One region of the Veillonella criceti genome, then DNA from elsewhere that is predicted to be linked to it. Evidence: riboswitches for the same ligand, from Rfam matches in the RefSeq annotation. Region 1 holds a riboswitch; each other region holds the start of a gene.

Region 1 (5,347 bases):
AATTGCTAGCTAATATTGGGTTAGCTAAAGAATCATTTATTACAGATGATCGTCGTGAAAAAGTAAAAGAAGAAGCGGCTGGGGAGCAAATGTCTTTTTTCTAGAAATAGGCAAATTTGATAGTGTAAGGTCGCTAGTAATGATGTGTTAAAGGAGTTAGTTATGGATGTAAATCAACAGAAACCGGCTTATACAGGGCGAGAAATTTTGGCTCATGTAGACCATACTTTATTATCACCAACAGCGACTTGGGAAGATATCAAGACACTTGTAGAACAAGCTTTAGCATTTCAGACAGCCTCTGTATGTATTCCACCAACCTATGTAAAACAAGTTAAGGATACCTATGGAAATGATGTTACAATATGTACGGTTATTGGCTTTCCTTTGGGATATATGACAACAGCGGCTAAAGTAGCAGAGGCAAAACAAGCCTTAGCTGAAGGGGCTTGTGAAATTGATATGGTTGTTAATCTAGGTGCGGTTAAAAATGGGCATTATGCAACGATTGTTGAGGAGATAAAAGCCTTGAAAGAAGCCTGTGGTTCGGCGATTTTAAAGGTGATTATTGAAACATGCTATTTATCAGAAGCTGAAAAAGTGGCGCTTTGTCAAGCCGTTACTGATGGTGGTGCTGATTATATAAAAACATCGACTGGATTTGGTACAGCAGGCGCTACATTGGCCGATGTACAGTTATTTAAAACGTATATTGGCCCTGGTGTGAAAATAAAAGCTGCTGGTGGGATTCGTTCTATTGAAGATATGGTAGCATATTTAGCAGCCGGCTGCGAGCGTTTGGGTGCTAGCGCAGCCGTGGGCTTATTAGAAACTCATTTAGATGAAACTTTTTCTTACTAGGTGCAGTAAACGCTTGAGGTATGTAGAGTTACAACAATGCATTGATCGCAAATTGAGAAATGAGGGATACAGCCTATGCATATGAATGAGTTGATATTAAAAAAACGTAATGGAGGCATTCATAGCAATGCAGAACTTACCTATATTGTGAATGAATTTGTTAATGGTTTAATTCCTGATTATCAAATGAGTGCATGGCTCATGGCGGTTTATTTTCAAGGCCTTACAGCGGAAGAAACTGCGAGTTTAACGAAAGCTATGGCGGAATCTGGGGAACAAATTGATTTATCCAGTATTCATGGGATTACGGTGGATAAGCATAGTACAGGTGGTGTAGGCGATAAAACGACGTTTATTATTGCCTCGATTGTAGCTGCTTGTGGTGTACCGGTAGCTAAGATGTCAGGTCGTGGTTTAGGCCATACGGGCGGAACAATTGACAAGCTGGAATCAATCCCCCATGTGAACGTTGCACTTACGAAAGACGAGTTTTTTCAAATTGTTAGAAATGTAGGTGTTGCTGTAACTGGGCAATCGGGTAACTTGGCTCCAGCCGATAAGTTATTATATGCATTGCGCGACGTAACGGGGACAGTCGACAGTATTCCATTGATTGCATCATCTGTGATGAGTAAGAAATTGGCAGCTGGAAGTGAAGCTATTTTACTCGATGTCAAAGTGGGGAGCGGTGCCTTCATGAAAACGTATGAGGACGCTGTTACGTTAGCTGAAACTATGGTTGCTATTGGTACTCATAATGGGCGAAAAACGGTAGCCCTTATTACCGATATGGATCGTCCTTTAGGACAAGCTATTGGGAACGCTATAGAGATTGCAGAAGTGGTTGATACGCTGCAGGGGAAAGGGCCTGAGGACTTAGTTACAGAGTCCTTGGAGTTAGCAACGAATATGTTGTATTTAGGTGGTAAAGGCTCTTATGAAGCCTGTAAATGTTTGGCAAACACTACTTTAGCAAGTGGGGCTGCTTTTACTAAGTTTTGTGAATTAGTGGAAGCACAGGGTGGAGACACTTCTGTATTAACTAAGGCCACTTTTAAAGAGGCGCAGTATAAAGAAGCTGTTTTGGCGCCCGTGTCTGGTTATATTACGCATATGGATGCTGAAATTTGTGGCCGCGCCGCGTTAGCTTTAGGGGCTGGACGCTATACTAAAACAGATGCCATAGATTATAAAGCTGGAATTTGGATGCTGAAAAAGACAGGCGATGAAGTGGTAGCAGGGGAAACAATAGCGTATGTACAAAGTAATACTAAGAGTACTTTAGAGGACGCTAAGGCACGTTATTTGTCGGCCTTGTCCTTTGGCGCAGCGGAACCTAGTAAGCAGCCATTAGTATGGGCCCGCGTTACTGAAGAAGGAACGGAGGCGTATATATGAGCCAATATATTTCGTTAAATATGAGTTCGTTTGATGAGTATAGAAGTCTGATTGGGGCGGCCTATGAGGCTAAACAGAATTCCTATAGTCCATACTCCAAGTTTGCTGTGGGGGCGGCGGTGCTTTGTGAGGATGAGACTATTTTCACCGGTTGTAATATAGAAAATGCCTCTTATGGCCTTACTAATTGTGCTGAACGGGTGGCGATTCAATCAGCGGTAGCTACTGGACATCAGACTTTTCAGGCTATTGCTATTGTAGGAGATTCAAAAGGGCCTTGTATGCCTTGTGGTGCCTGTCGCCAAGTATTAGTTGAATTTAAGGTACCCTTAATTATTTTAGAACAGAGTGAAACGGAATTAGTCGTTTATGAATTAGCTGAATTATTACCTCAGAGTTTTAGTGCTGACAATTTATAACATAAAAAAGCGAGTTATTCGAAGAACACAGGGCGTGTCTTTTGAGTAACTCGCTTTTGATTATATAACTAAGTTAACTATGTAACTAAGTTGCGTTTTATGAGGGCTATGCTAGATTTCTTGCCTAGAAGGCTGCTAAAATAGCACCTTTGTATTTGTCTTCAATGAATTTTTTCACTTCTGGCGATTGAAGTGCTTTCATTAATTTTTGAATTTCAGGACGATTTTCATCCCCTTTGCGAACTGTTACGATATTAGCATATGGGGAATCTTTATCTTCTAAGAATAAAGCATCTTTCACTGGATTCAAACCAGCTTCTAAGGCAAAATTAGTATTGATAACGGCTAAAGCTACATCATCTAAACTACGAGGCAACTGAGCCGCTTCTAATTCTACAAATTCAAGATTTTTTGGGTTGTTAACAATGTCTGTTTTGGTTGCATAAATATTGTTAGGATCTTTTAAGGTAATTAAGCCTGCTTTTTCTAATAGAAGAAGGGCACGACCGCTATTACTTGGATCATTTGGAATGGCAATTTTAGAGCCGTTTGGCAATACAGAATCTAAGTTTTTATCTGTAATTGTTTTAGAGTAAATCCCCATTGGTTCGATATGCACTTTACCAGCTGATACTAATTCCATGCTATGTTCACTAGCAAATTTATCCATGTATGGTACATGTTGGAAGAAGTTAGCATCTAATTCTTTGTCATTTAACGCTAGGTTAGGTTTTACATAATCAGTAAATTCAATAATTTTTAAGTCAATGCCTTCTTTTTCTAATAAAGGTTTAGCTTGTTCCAAAATTTCACCATGTGGTACTGGTGAGGCACCGACTGTAATTGTTACTTTGTTGCTGCTACCAGTGGCAGTATTTGTGTCGCTACCGCAACCAGCAAGTAATAAGGCGCTACCAAGAATTGCAGTAGCTGCTAGGGATAAAATTTTTTTCATACTATACCTCCTCGGGCTTACAATAATTAAGAAACATTAGCTGAGTGAATAAAAAAAGATGGCTTCGTAGTACCGAGCCATCATTGCTTACGCCTTGTATCTCTCGGTATATACCGCAGGAATTAGCACCATCGAATGGTTGCCGGATTTCATAGGGCCAGTCCCTCCATCACTCTTGATAACGTTTCATATATAATTCTTTGGTTAGTATATCATGAGAGGACAAATTTGTAAAGCAAAAAGAAACAGGCCCTGCGTGCAGAGCCTGTTAGGTATTTGGTGTATGAACTACTTTGTTATATAGCGCTTAGAATGCTGGCAAAATAGAACCTTGATATTTATCTTCAATGAATTTTTTAATTTCTGGAGATTGTAGTGCTTTAACTAACTTTTGAATTTCAGGACGATTTTCATCACCAGGACGAACTGCAATTAAGTTGGCATACGGTGAGTTTTTATCATCTAAGAATAAAGCATCTTTAACGGGATTTAATTGAGCCCCTAGTGCATAATTGGCGTTGATAACAGCAATATCTACATCATCGAGGCTACGTGGTGTTTGTGCTGCTTCTAATTCAATAATATCTAAATTTTTAGGATTAGCGGCAATATCAATTTTAGTGGAATAAATATTGTTAGGCTCTTTTAAGGTGATTAGACCTGCTTGTTGTAATAGGAGTAATGCTCGTCCTGTATTAGTAGGGTCATTGGGAATTGCTACTTTGGCACCATTTGGAATAGCGTTTTGTAAATCTTTATCTTTGATTTTATTAGAATAAATTCCCATTGGTTCAATATGAACAGTACCAGCTGAAACGAATTTCATATTATGTTCTTCTTCAAATTTTTTCATATATGGAACGTGCTGATAGAAGTTAGCGTCCAACTCTTTGTCATTTAATGCTAAGTTAGGTTTAATATAGTCGCTAAATTCAATGATTTTAAGCTCTACACCTTCCTTAGCTAATTTGTCTTTCACTTGTTCTAGAATTTCAGCATGGGGAACTGGTGAAGCACCTACTGTTAATGTTACCTTTTTGTCAGAACTAGTTGCTGCATTGCCTTGATCATTGCCACAACCTGCTAGTAGTAGAGCGCTGCCTAATACAAATGTAGCAGCTACAGATAAAAATTTCTTCATAGATGAAGCCCTCCTTTTGTCTCAAATAAACTCTCTCAAATAGAAATTTAGGACTACTTTTATATCCCCATACAAAAGTAGTATAGCGCGGTGAGTAATAAAAAAACGATGCCCTCGGCTTGCCGAGTCATCGCTACATTTGTTATCTCTCGGTATATGCCGCAGGAATTAGCACCATCGAATGGTTGCCGGATTTCATAGGGCCAGTCCCTCCATCACTCTAGATAATATCGCTATTAAAATTTCTTTGCTGATTATAGCATGAAGAAATCACACTTGTAAAGTAGGAAAATAAAATTAAAAAAAGCACATTCGAAAGCGGTATAGCTTTTGAATGTGCTTTTTTTATGGCGGAGAGAGAGGGATTTGAACCCTCGGTACGGTATTACCGCACACATGATTTCCAATCATGCTCCTTAAGCCGCTCGGACACCTCTCCATATATTACTTTGTGTAACGTACTTTACTATTATAGAAGAAAGTAAAAATCTTGTCAATCCATAAAAATAAAATTTTTTGAAGTAGTTCTTAGCAATATTTATGGAGTTCTTCCCGATAATGAGCAATGGTAAT
Region 2 (5,347 bases), 390 kb from region 1:
TACTAACATAGGCATACCTGCATTAGGTTGCGCACTTATTGGTAAATTAGTAACAGCAGCCAATCGTGCAACTAAAGGAATTAATTGTTCTGGCCCTAAGGAGCAGTTAATTCCCACAACATCAGCGCCCATAGCCTCTACCATAATAGCCGCGGCTTCTGGTGGTGTTCCCGTAATGGTACGACCATCCTCACTAAAAGAAAATTGACAAATAATGCCCACATCATTCTTGCTTTTATTAAGTCGTTTACGGGCATCACGAGCGGCTAATAAAGCAGCACGCATTTCTTGTACATCAATAATCGTTTCAATGATGATAAAATCTACACCCGCTTCAATCAAAGCTAAGGCCTGTTCATAATAGGTATCATAAACTGCATCGAAAGAAATCTGTCCTAATGGTTCAATAAACTGGCCTGTAGGTCCCATAGAACCTGCTATTTTAGCATTAGGTTTAACCTCCATAATAGCCTGCTTAGCCGCTATTACAGCTGCTGTATTAATTTCTTTCACACGCTGTGCTAAACCATAATCGGCTAATTTTAGACTACACGCGCCAAAGGTATTCGTTGTTACAATATCACTCCCATGTTGTAAATATGCTGCATGAATACTGGTCACAATTTCAGGATGTTCTATATTAAACAATTCAGGACATTGCCCCTCCTCAAGACCTGATTGTTGTAGCATAGTGCCCATAGCTCCATCAAAAATATACATACTATCGCCTCTTCTCTCTAACTATACCTAACCCTCTAATCAAACTACTTATCAGTATCTAATTATAATTGTACTTTAATTCCTACTGTATACTCTCTTTATTAGCAAATTCATAAATCCATCACGCTTATCCATTACGCGAAGCACAATTTGCTTGTGTACAAGAAGTACAACCTCGTTTTGTTGAAAGTTGCGCCCCATTAGGCATACAGCCAACAATCGCGGTAACTGACTTACGTGGAAATAATAAAAAAGCCTCTGTCACGGATAAACCGATTTTATCCGTCCCTACTATAGCGGCTAGTTGTTTTTGTATAGATAATTCCCAATCACCATATCCAGGACTAAAACGCCAAGTCGTCGTATAACCAGCTTTGGCGGCCGACTGTTTAATCACTTCATTCACTTGATCCGCCACTTGTTCAACTGCTGTTGTAGCGGCTGCATCGACCAATAAACCTAATGTATAATTACCAGCTTTAAATAATTCAGCACTCCTTAATTCAACGGCTTCCCCAATTGTAACCGCCATAACATATACTTTAGTCGCTTTTGCTAAATGCTGACGAATCGAATGTCCTGTTAATTGCAAAGGGGGATTACTTTTTATAAGGCCTGTTTCCGCATCATAGTCATATTCTTCAAATATACCTTTAGGTTCAGCCACTAACTGAACCTCTAAACAGGCCTCCATTACATATTGTTGTGGAAAATCCTTTGCCTGGCGTAAGCCTGCATAGCGCGTTACTTCTGCTTTATCAATTTGTGGTAATCGCCCATTATAAATAGCCATACGCCCACCTCTCACTACATTTTCTCATAAAAAAACCTCCATCTATACAGACAGAGGACTTTACCTCATCTGTCAGTTTCCTGTTGGAAGTAGCACCTTGCCTCTGCTGGTTGCTGGATATCATAGGGCCAAGTCCCTCCATCGCTCTTGATAAGGTCAACACATAAAAATAGGATACCTTCTATGCTATAGATTGTCAAGAAAAACCCCTGAGTATGCAGGTTTTAGCCTATATGTAAAAAATACACTTTGTTATAGGTAAAAACTTCAACTCAGGGGTTTAAGCATGTAAATGCTTTAATGCAATCTACTAGTTAGATTTACACTAATGGTTTTGTCTTTATTTCTTTTGGTTTACGAGGATATTGTTTTGGGGTAATGCCTGTTTTACGCACATAAATAATCGCTCGTTTATCAGCTAATGTAGGTAATTGTACAGGTTTTACTCTATCCACAGTCCCTTTTAATATTTGTAATGCTTTTTTAGCTTCTTGTAACTCTTCTTCATAGGCAGCGCCTTTTAAAGCAACCATATACCCATTCTGTTTCACATAAGGCAAGGCCCATTCTAACAAAATTGGTAACCGTGCTACTGCTCGGCTCGTTACAATATCATAAGTAGCTCTATGTGCCACCATATGACTCAGATCTTCAGCACGGCCATGCAAAGTAGTTACATTGGATATATGAAGGGCTTTAATAACTGACTCTAAAAAAGTAAGTCGTTTTTGCAACGAATCAAAGAGAGTTATCTTTAAATCAGGTCGCATAATCGCTAACGGAATACCTGGAAAGCCCGCACCAGTACCTAAATCCAAAAGGGTGGCTCCTGTTTTAAAAACAATTTGCCCCTCATCTAAAGCCGTCAACGAATCTACAAAATGTTTCACAGCTACTTCATGTGGATCCGTAATCGCCGTTAAATTCAAGCTTTTATTTGTTTCTATAAGCATTTCATAATAGGTAGTAAATTGCTCTAATTGTTTTTCTGTAACAGTAAAACCAGCAGCTTCTAATTGAACCGCCAAATTATCAGTAAAATTCATAGGCCCTCCTAGGACTGTTGTTCACGACGATACTGTTCCAATTGAATAAGCAATACGGATACATCTGCTGGTGAAACGCCTGAAATACGGCTAGCTTGACCAATGGAATGTGGCTTAATTTGTGCTAATTTTTGTTTAGCTTCTAAAGAAATGCCCTTCATCGTTTCATAATCCCAATCAGCAGGAATAATCTTTTCTTCTAATTTCCGTACTTTAGCTACCTGTTCCATTTGTTTCTTAATATATCCATCATACGTAATCATGATGTCAATTTCTTCTTCTACATCAGGCGTATATCGTGTTAAATTAAAAGCTTCTGCTACGTCACCATAAGATAATTCATTACGTTTTACTAGGTCAAAGGCCTTAATTCCTGTTTTAATAGGCGCTGTACCCATTGCTTCTAATTTAGCCTGCACTTCATTGGATGGATTAATTGGCGTATTATGCAATTCAGCTAACCCTTGTTCAATCAATTCTTTTTTTGCTTTGAAACGAGCATACCGTTCTTCCGTAACTAGACCAATTTCATAGCCCTTTTCAGTTAAACGCATATCCGCATTATCTTGACGTAATAATAAACGATATTCACTGCGACTCGTCATCATACGATATGGCTCTTTTGTCCCTTTAGTTACTAAATCATCAATCAGAACACCAATATAAGCTTCTGAACGAGATAAGATAAATGGTTCTTTACCTTGTAAATATAAAGCGGCATTAATCCCCGCCATTAATCCTTGAGCCGCTGCTTCTTCATAACCAGAAGTACCATTTGCTTGTCCTGCAGAATACAAGCCTTTAATCATCTTAACTTGCAAAGCAGGTGTTAATTGTAATGGATTTAAACAATCATACTCAATCGCATAAGCTGGACGCATAATTTCCACATCTTCCAAGCCAGGAATCGTACGCAAGAATTTATATTGTACATCAATAGGAAGACTCGTACTCATCCCCTGTACATACATTTCATTCGTATGATTTCCTTCAGGTTCTACGAATAATTGATGACGACTTTTATCACTAAAACGTACCACTTTATCTTCAATAGATGGACAATAACGAGGGCCTGTTCCTTCAATAATGCCTGTATACATAGGTGCCCGATTCAAATTAGCACGAATAATATCATGTGTTTCTTCACTGGTATACGTCAACCAACACACCTGTTCATTGCGATTCGTCCAATCTGACATAAAAGAGAAGGAACGATACATACCATCCCCAGGCTGTTCTGTCATATGTTCTAAAGTAAGCGTTCGTTTATCTACGCGTGCGGGCGTCCCCGTTTTGAAACGCATCAACTCAATACCATGTTTGCGTAAAGAATCAGATAACAATTCTGCTGTTCGTTGGCCATTAGGGCCACCGGTATAAGTTAATTCACCAGTAATAATTTTACCTTTCAGATAAGTACCCGTACAAAGTATAATCGCTTTTGCTTCATATACTTCACCAAGTTCACTCAAAATCCCTTTTACTTCACCATCTTCAATTAATAGTTCATTAACCATAATCTGTTTTACATTCAAATTATCGGTGTTTTCCAAGGTTTCTTTCATTAACCGTTGGTAGGCTACTTTATCTGATTGAGCTCGTAAGGAATGCACAGCAGGGCCTTTGCCCGTATTTAGCATTCGCATTTGAATTGCTGTCGCATCCGCATTAATAGCCATTTGACCACCTAAAGCATCCAATTCATAAACCAAATGACTTTTACCAGGACCGCCAACGGCTGGATTACATGGCATAAGGGCAATATTATCTAAATTAAGAGTCGCCATCAATGTTCGTTGGCCCATACGAGCTGTAGCAAGCGCCGCTTCACAACCAGCATGACCACCACCGATGACAATAACATCATAAGTATCAACTGTATACATATTATCTCCTATCCCTCTCTCGAGGCTATCTTATTTACCTAAGCAGAATCGACTAAATAATTCATCCACCATAGATTCTCGTAAACTATCCCCTGTAATATCCCCTAAACGTTCCCACGCCTCACGCATATCAGTAACCACAAAATCCACAGGCATACCTGCTTCAATAGTTTCTAAGGACGTCTGTAGTTGGCTCTTAGCTTGTTCCATCAATGTGATATGACGGACATTACTTAATAAGGCGGTTGATTCATTTTGAACGGTGCCACCATATACTAACTGTTTTACAGCTTCCGCCAATATATCCATACCTTCACCATTAGCAGCACTAATTGTAGCTACTACCGTAAAGGTTCCATATTGTGCTATCATAGAGTCCGTTACTACAGCGCCTTTATCAGCTTTATTCAGAAATACAATGGTATTTTTACCTGATGTGCTATGTAAGATAGCTTCTTCTTCTGGTGTTAATGGCTTTGAAGCATCAATGACACATACGACGATTTGAGCTGATTCTAGATATTCCTTAGCTCGATCTACCCCAATTTTTTCTACAATATCCTCTGTTTCACGAATCCCTGCTGTATCAATTAAACGTACAGGAATTCCTTCAATAGTAATGGCTTCTTCAATACTATCACGAGTCGTTCCCGGCACATCTGTTACAATAGCGCGATTCTCACGCAATAATGCATTCATAAGGCTGGATTTCCCTGCATTAGGACGACCTACAATAGCCGTAACTATACCATCACGCAGCAACCGTCCTCGATTAGCTGTTGCTAATAAAGTATCAATTTGAACTAAAATCGGCCGTAATTTATCAGCCGTTTCTTCCATAGTTAGTTCTTCAATATCCTCCTCAGGATAATCAATAGCCACTTCTAAATGAGCAATCAGTG
Region 3 (5,347 bases), 800 kb from region 1:
AATGCCAAATCTTGTATATTCTGTATCAATGACTACTCGAGCACCCCGAGTAGGTGAAGAAGAAGGCGTTAGTTATTTTTTTCGAGACAAAGAAGAGTTTAAACGTCTTATTGAAGAAGATGCATTCTTAGAATATGCACAGGTATATGATAATTATTATGGTACACCAAAACAGCATGTTATGGATTTATTAAGTGAAGGCAAAAGTGTCATATTAGAAATAGACATTCAAGGAGCAATGCAAGTTAAAGAGCGCTTTAGTGAAGCTGTATTTATTTATATTGTGCCACCATCATTAGATATTTTATCTAATCGCTTAAGAGATCGTGGAACGGATGCAGCGGAAGTTATTGATAAACGTTTATCTAAAGCTAGTTCTGAATTAGCGTTGGCACATCGTTATGATTATATTGTTGTGAATGATGTGTTGCCAGATGCTGTTGAAAAAGTAGCTTCTATTTTACGAGCTGAAGCTTGTAAAATTAAACGAAATAAAGAAAAAATACAATATATTTATAAACAATATGCAAAATAAGGAGTAATGCGTTATGATGGTAAAACCTTTATTAAAGGATTTGGAAAAACATGTAGACAGTAAATATACCTTAGTTACATTGGCAGCTAAACGAGCTCGTGAATTAACCGATGGTGATGAAGCAATGGTAACGGGGCTTGATACTGATAAGCCAGTGTCAGTAGCTCTTCATGAAATTGCTGAAGATAAGATTGGTTTTGCTCGTACTAAAGATGGTATTAAATAAACCTGTAAGAAACAGAGAATTATAATAGGTGTTGAGGATGAAAAATAAACACGTAATTGTAGGTGTATCTGGTGGTATCGCTGCTTATAAGGCAGTGGAAGTGGTTAGTCGGCTTCGAAAATTAGGGGCGGACGTTAAAGTCGTTATGACTGAAAATGCGACTAAATTTGTATCGCCCATGACATTTGGAGAAATTAGTGGGTATCCAGTAGCTGTTAAAATGTTTGAAGATGTGCATGATTGGAATGTAGAACATATTGCATTAGCTACTTGGGCCGATGCCTATATTGTAGCACCGGCTACTGCCAATGTGATTGGTAAATTAGCTTCTGGGATTGCTGATGATATGCTAACTACACAACTTATGGCAACAAAAGCGCCTATTTTCTTATGTCCAGCAATGAATACTAACATGTATGAAAATCCTGTTACACAACGGAATATGAATACCTTACGTGAATTAGGTATGCATATTTTAGAGGCTGATAGTGGCCATTTAGCTTGTGGTGTGACTGGTAAAGGTCGTTTGCCTGAACCAGCGCGAATTGTGGAATGGTTATCCTTCCATATGATGAAAACAGATTTACTAGCTAATAAAACAGTAATCGTAACAGCTGGTGGTACGCAAGAAGCCATTGATCCAGTTCGGTTTATTGGCAATCGTTCTAGTGGTAAGATGGGCTATGCGATTGCAGAGCAAGCAGCATTGGCGGGTGCTCGCACCATTTTAATTTCAGCGCCTACCAATTTACCAGTTCCTTTTGGGGTAGAATTAGTATCTGTTGAATCTGCTAGAGCTATGGAAGAAGCGGTTAATAGTCGTTATGAAGCGTGTGATGCTGTTATTATGGCCGCGGCTGTAGCTGATTTTAGAGTCGAAAATATGGCGGATACTAAAATTAAGAAGATGGATACATTAGAACTTAAATTAGTAAAAAATCCAGATATATTAAAAGGGTTAGGTGCGAATAAAACTCATCAAAAATTGATAGGTTTTGCGGCTGAAACACAAAATGTTATTGAGTATGGCAAATCGAAGGTGCTCAACAAAAATCTTGATATGTTAGTTGCTAATGATGTAAGTAAACAAAATGCAGGCTTTAATGTTGATACTAATGAAGTAACTTTAATTTATCCAGGTGGTCAAGTTCGGCCCTTACCACTTATGACAAAAATTGATGTAGCTAAGCGAATTATTTCAGCCTTGGCAGAATTGTGATTCTATTGTATAATGAATCAGTGATATGAACTATCACAATTAATTTAATAGTAACTTTTGTCTCATCAAGAGTAGTGGAGGGAAAGGCCCTGTGAAGCTACAGCAACCATTCATTTTGAAAAGGTGCTAAGTCCGACGGTAATATGCCGAAAGATGGGGTTTGATTCCTCATCGCTTGGCTGATGAGGAATTTTTTTATGGAGGTAATGGGTAAATGGCTGAAAAACATGTTTTTTTCACATCAGAATCCGTAACAGAAGGTCATCCTGATAAAATTGCTGACCAAATTTCGGATGCTGTGCTTGATGCAATCCTTGCACAAGATCCAACGGCTCATGTTGCTTGTGAAACATTGGTAACAACAGGTCAGGTTCATGTAGTGGGGGAAATTTCCACTAAATGTTATGTAGATATTAATCATATTGTCCGTGAGACGATTCGTGAAATTGGTTATACGCGTGCTAAATATGGTTTTGACTGCGACACTTGCGGTGTTAATGTAGCAATTGATGAACAGTCTGTCGATATTGCTATGGGTGTTGATGATGCGCTTGAAACACGCGAAGGTGGTAGCGATAAATTTGATAAAATTGGGGCTGGCGACCAAGGGATGATGTTTGGTTATGCAACAAATGAAACTGAAGAATTCATGCCTATGCCAATCGCATTAGCTCACCGTTTATCCCGCCAATTAACTAAAGTGCGTAAAGAAGGTGTATTACCTTATCTTCGTCCCGATGGTAAAACTCAGGTAACTGTTGAATATGTAGATGGCGTTCCTAAACGTATTGAAACCATCGTAATTTCTACACAACATGGTCCTGAAGTTTCTCGTGAACAAATTGAAGCTGATCTTAAAGAGTTAGTTATCAAACCTGTATTGCCAGAAGGTTTCGTTGATGAAAATACGAAATTCTTTATCAATCCAACAGGCCGTTTCGTAATTGGTGGCCCTCAAGGGGATGCTGGTTTAACTGGTCGTAAAATTATTGTAGATACTTATGGTGGCATGGCTCGTCATGGGGGCGGAGCTTTCTCCGGTAAAGATCCTACAAAAGTAGACCGCAGTGCAGCGTATGCCGCTCGTTACGTTGCTAAAAACATTGTAGCGGCTGGTCTTGCTGATAAATGTGAAATTCAGATTGCGTATGCCATTGGTGTAGCAAAACCTGTATCTATTATGGTAGAAACTTTTGGCACAGCTAAGGTGGCGGAAGAAAAAATTGCTGAACTTGTTAAGAAGCATTTTGACCTTCGTCCAGCAGGTATTATTGAAATGCTTGACTTGCTTCGTCCAATTTACCATCAGACAGCAGCCTATGGTCATTTTGGTCGTACAGATGTTGACCTTCCTTGGGAACATACTGATAAAGCGGATGTTCTTCGCAAAGAAGCTGGTTTATAATTAAAATATCGTCATACAAATACTTATTCGGCACTTTAGTGAACCTTGTCGTTTTGTTATTTGTATGACGATTTTTTTATGTCTTTACAGTCGGCCCTTTATTTAAAAATATCGAAAAAAATGGTATAATAAAAAATACTGCAAAGGAGGGATAGTATGCGTGTAGCGGAGGTTATTATCAATCGTCCAGCAAAGAAAATGAATAGTCCATTCAGCTATGCTGTACCACCACATTTAGGTGAGATTGCTCCTGGTACACGGGTGGCTGTCCCTTTGGGGCGAACAAAAGAGGAAGGGATTCTCATTGGCTATCGTGACTTAGCAGAAGCTCCTACCTATGAAATTAAGCCGATTCAAGCAGTGTTAGATAAAGACCCTTGGTTTACTTCTGAAATGTTAAGTACGGCCAAAAAATTAAGTAAATATTATTTATGTGCTTTATCAGAAGCGCTGAGTTTATTTACGATTGATAAAAAACAATTGAAAAGTTATGAACGCCCTAAAGAACAGTGGCTAGTAGTGCAACCGTGGTTTCAACCAGAACATATTCCTATGAAACGGAAACGGCAACGTGAATTGGGATTTTATTTACAAGAGTTAGGTACAGCTTCTGTTCATAGTTTACAAAAAGACGGTTTTACCTTGCCTGTTATTAAACAAGTCATGACTTATGAAGGTATTATAGTAGAGGAACGGTATACACAGACTAAGACGAAGTTCAATGCTTGTGTGGTAAAGGAACTACCACTTACTGAGGAGCAGCAACAGTGTTATGAACCAATCAAAAGGGCTGTAACAACTTGTACAGCGGATACGTTTTTATTACATGGTGTTACGGGGAGTGGTAAAACACAAATTTATATGAAGGCAGCTAGTGAGTGTCTTGCTAACGATCGCATTGCTATTGTGTTGGTCCCTGAAATCATGCTAACGAATCAAATTGTGACTCGATTTGTAGAGGCTTTTGGTGATGAAGTTGTTGTATTTCATAGTAAGTTAACGATTAGTGAACGTTATAATAATTGGGAACGATTACGCCGCAAAGATAGTCATATTATTATTGGCGCTCGATCAGCTATATTCGCGCCTACCGACGATATAGGGCTCATTATTGTGGACGAAGAACACGATACTTCGTATAAACAAGAAGACATGATCCGTTACCACGCACGCAAGGTTGCTAAATGGCGTTCTGAAGCGAATCATTGTCCTTTAATATTAGGCTCAGCTACACCGTCGATTGAGTCCTATTATTTAGCTATGCAGGGAATATATCGTTTATTAGAATTGAAACATCGAATTTTTCATCAACCGTTGCCTAAGGTACAGATTATTGATATGAAAGAAGAAATGATGTATGGCAATTACTCTGTCTTTTCAGGCGCTATGAGTCATTTAATTCGTCAGACTTTAGGTAATAAGGAACAGATGATTATCTTATTAAATCGTCGTGGTTATAGTACGTTTGTCATGTGTCGTGAATGTGGCGAGCCCATTAAATGTCCTCATTGTGATGTGGCGATGGTGTATCATCAAAGTGGTGAGGCACTGCGTTGTCATTATTGTGAATATCATGAACCAGTGCCAAGAGTATGTCCTCATTGCGGGAGTCAGAAGATTAAATTCTTTGGATCGGGCACGCAAAAAGTAGAAGAGGAACTACAGCGTAATTTCCCAAAGGCACGTATTGCTCGGCTCGATCAAGATGTGACAACTAAGAAGGGGCAGGGTGAACAAATTCTTGCTGATTTTGGTGCGGGACAGTATGATATTCTACTGGGTACCCAAATGGTAGCAAAAGGTCATGATTTTAAAGGTGTTACAGCCGTAGGTGTATTGACAGCAGATTCGGTACTAAATATTCCCTTATATAGTGCGTCAGAGCGAACATTTGACTTGTTGACGCAAGTGGCAGGACGAGCTGGACGCAGTAATGGAAAGGGGCAAGTAGTAATTCAAACC

Evidence for each region. Region 1 has a riboswitch for S-adenosylmethionine ahead of DYE54_RS05385 (MetQ/NlpA family ABC transporter substrate-binding protein). Riboswitches for the same ligand answer to the same signal wherever they lie in the genome.
Region 2: linked by a shared signal. The riboswitch ahead of DYE54_RS07020 (methionine synthase) and the one ahead of DYE54_RS05385 (MetQ/NlpA family ABC transporter substrate-binding protein) in region 1 are both predicted to bind S-adenosylmethionine.
Region 3: linked by a shared signal. The riboswitch ahead of metK (methionine adenosyltransferase) and the one ahead of DYE54_RS05385 (MetQ/NlpA family ABC transporter substrate-binding protein) in region 1 are both predicted to bind S-adenosylmethionine.

Annotation. Positions count from the first base shown of each region.
Region 1 covers NZ_UHIO01000001.1:1,178,574-1,183,920, reverse strand. Annotated here, with positions in the region: gene DYE54_RS05405 (3'-5' exonuclease) at 1-104, shown strand, start outside; gene deoC (deoxyribose-phosphate aldolase) at 163-861, shown strand; gene DYE54_RS05395 (thymidine phosphorylase) at 937-2,259, shown strand; gene DYE54_RS05390 (cytidine deaminase) at 2,256-2,678, shown strand; gene DYE54_RS05385 (MetQ/NlpA family ABC transporter substrate-binding protein) at 2,803-3,633, opposite strand; SAM riboswitch class I at 3,727-3,817, opposite strand; gene DYE54_RS05380 (MetQ/NlpA family ABC transporter substrate-binding protein) at 3,941-4,774, opposite strand; SAM riboswitch class I at 4,914-5,005, opposite strand; tRNA gene DYE54_RS05375 (tRNA-Ser) at 5,123-5,213, opposite strand; gene DYE54_RS05370 (helix-turn-helix domain-containing protein) at 5,303-5,347, opposite strand, start outside.
Region 2 covers NZ_UHIO01000001.1:1,568,414-1,573,760, reverse strand. Annotated here, with positions in the region: gene DYE54_RS07025 (homocysteine S-methyltransferase family protein) at 1-720, opposite strand, end outside; gene DYE54_RS07020 (methionine synthase) at 848-1,513, opposite strand; SAM riboswitch class I at 1,576-1,670, opposite strand; gene rsmG (16S rRNA (guanine(527)-N(7))-methyltransferase RsmG) at 1,834-2,559, opposite strand; gene mnmG (tRNA uridine-5-carboxymethylaminomethyl(34) synthesis enzyme MnmG) at 2,568-4,445, opposite strand; gene mnmE (tRNA uridine-5-carboxymethylaminomethyl(34) synthesis GTPase MnmE) at 4,476-5,347, opposite strand, start outside.
Region 3 covers NZ_UHIO01000001.1:379,020-384,366, forward strand. Annotated here, with positions in the region: gene gmk (guanylate kinase) at 1-535, shown strand, start outside; gene rpoZ (DNA-directed RNA polymerase subunit omega) at 549-761, shown strand; gene coaBC (bifunctional phosphopantothenoylcysteine decarboxylase/phosphopantothenate--cysteine ligase CoaBC) at 799-1,980, shown strand; SAM riboswitch class I at 2,040-2,140, shown strand; gene metK (methionine adenosyltransferase) at 2,195-3,385, shown strand; gene priA (replication restart helicase PriA) at 3,542-5,347, shown strand, end outside.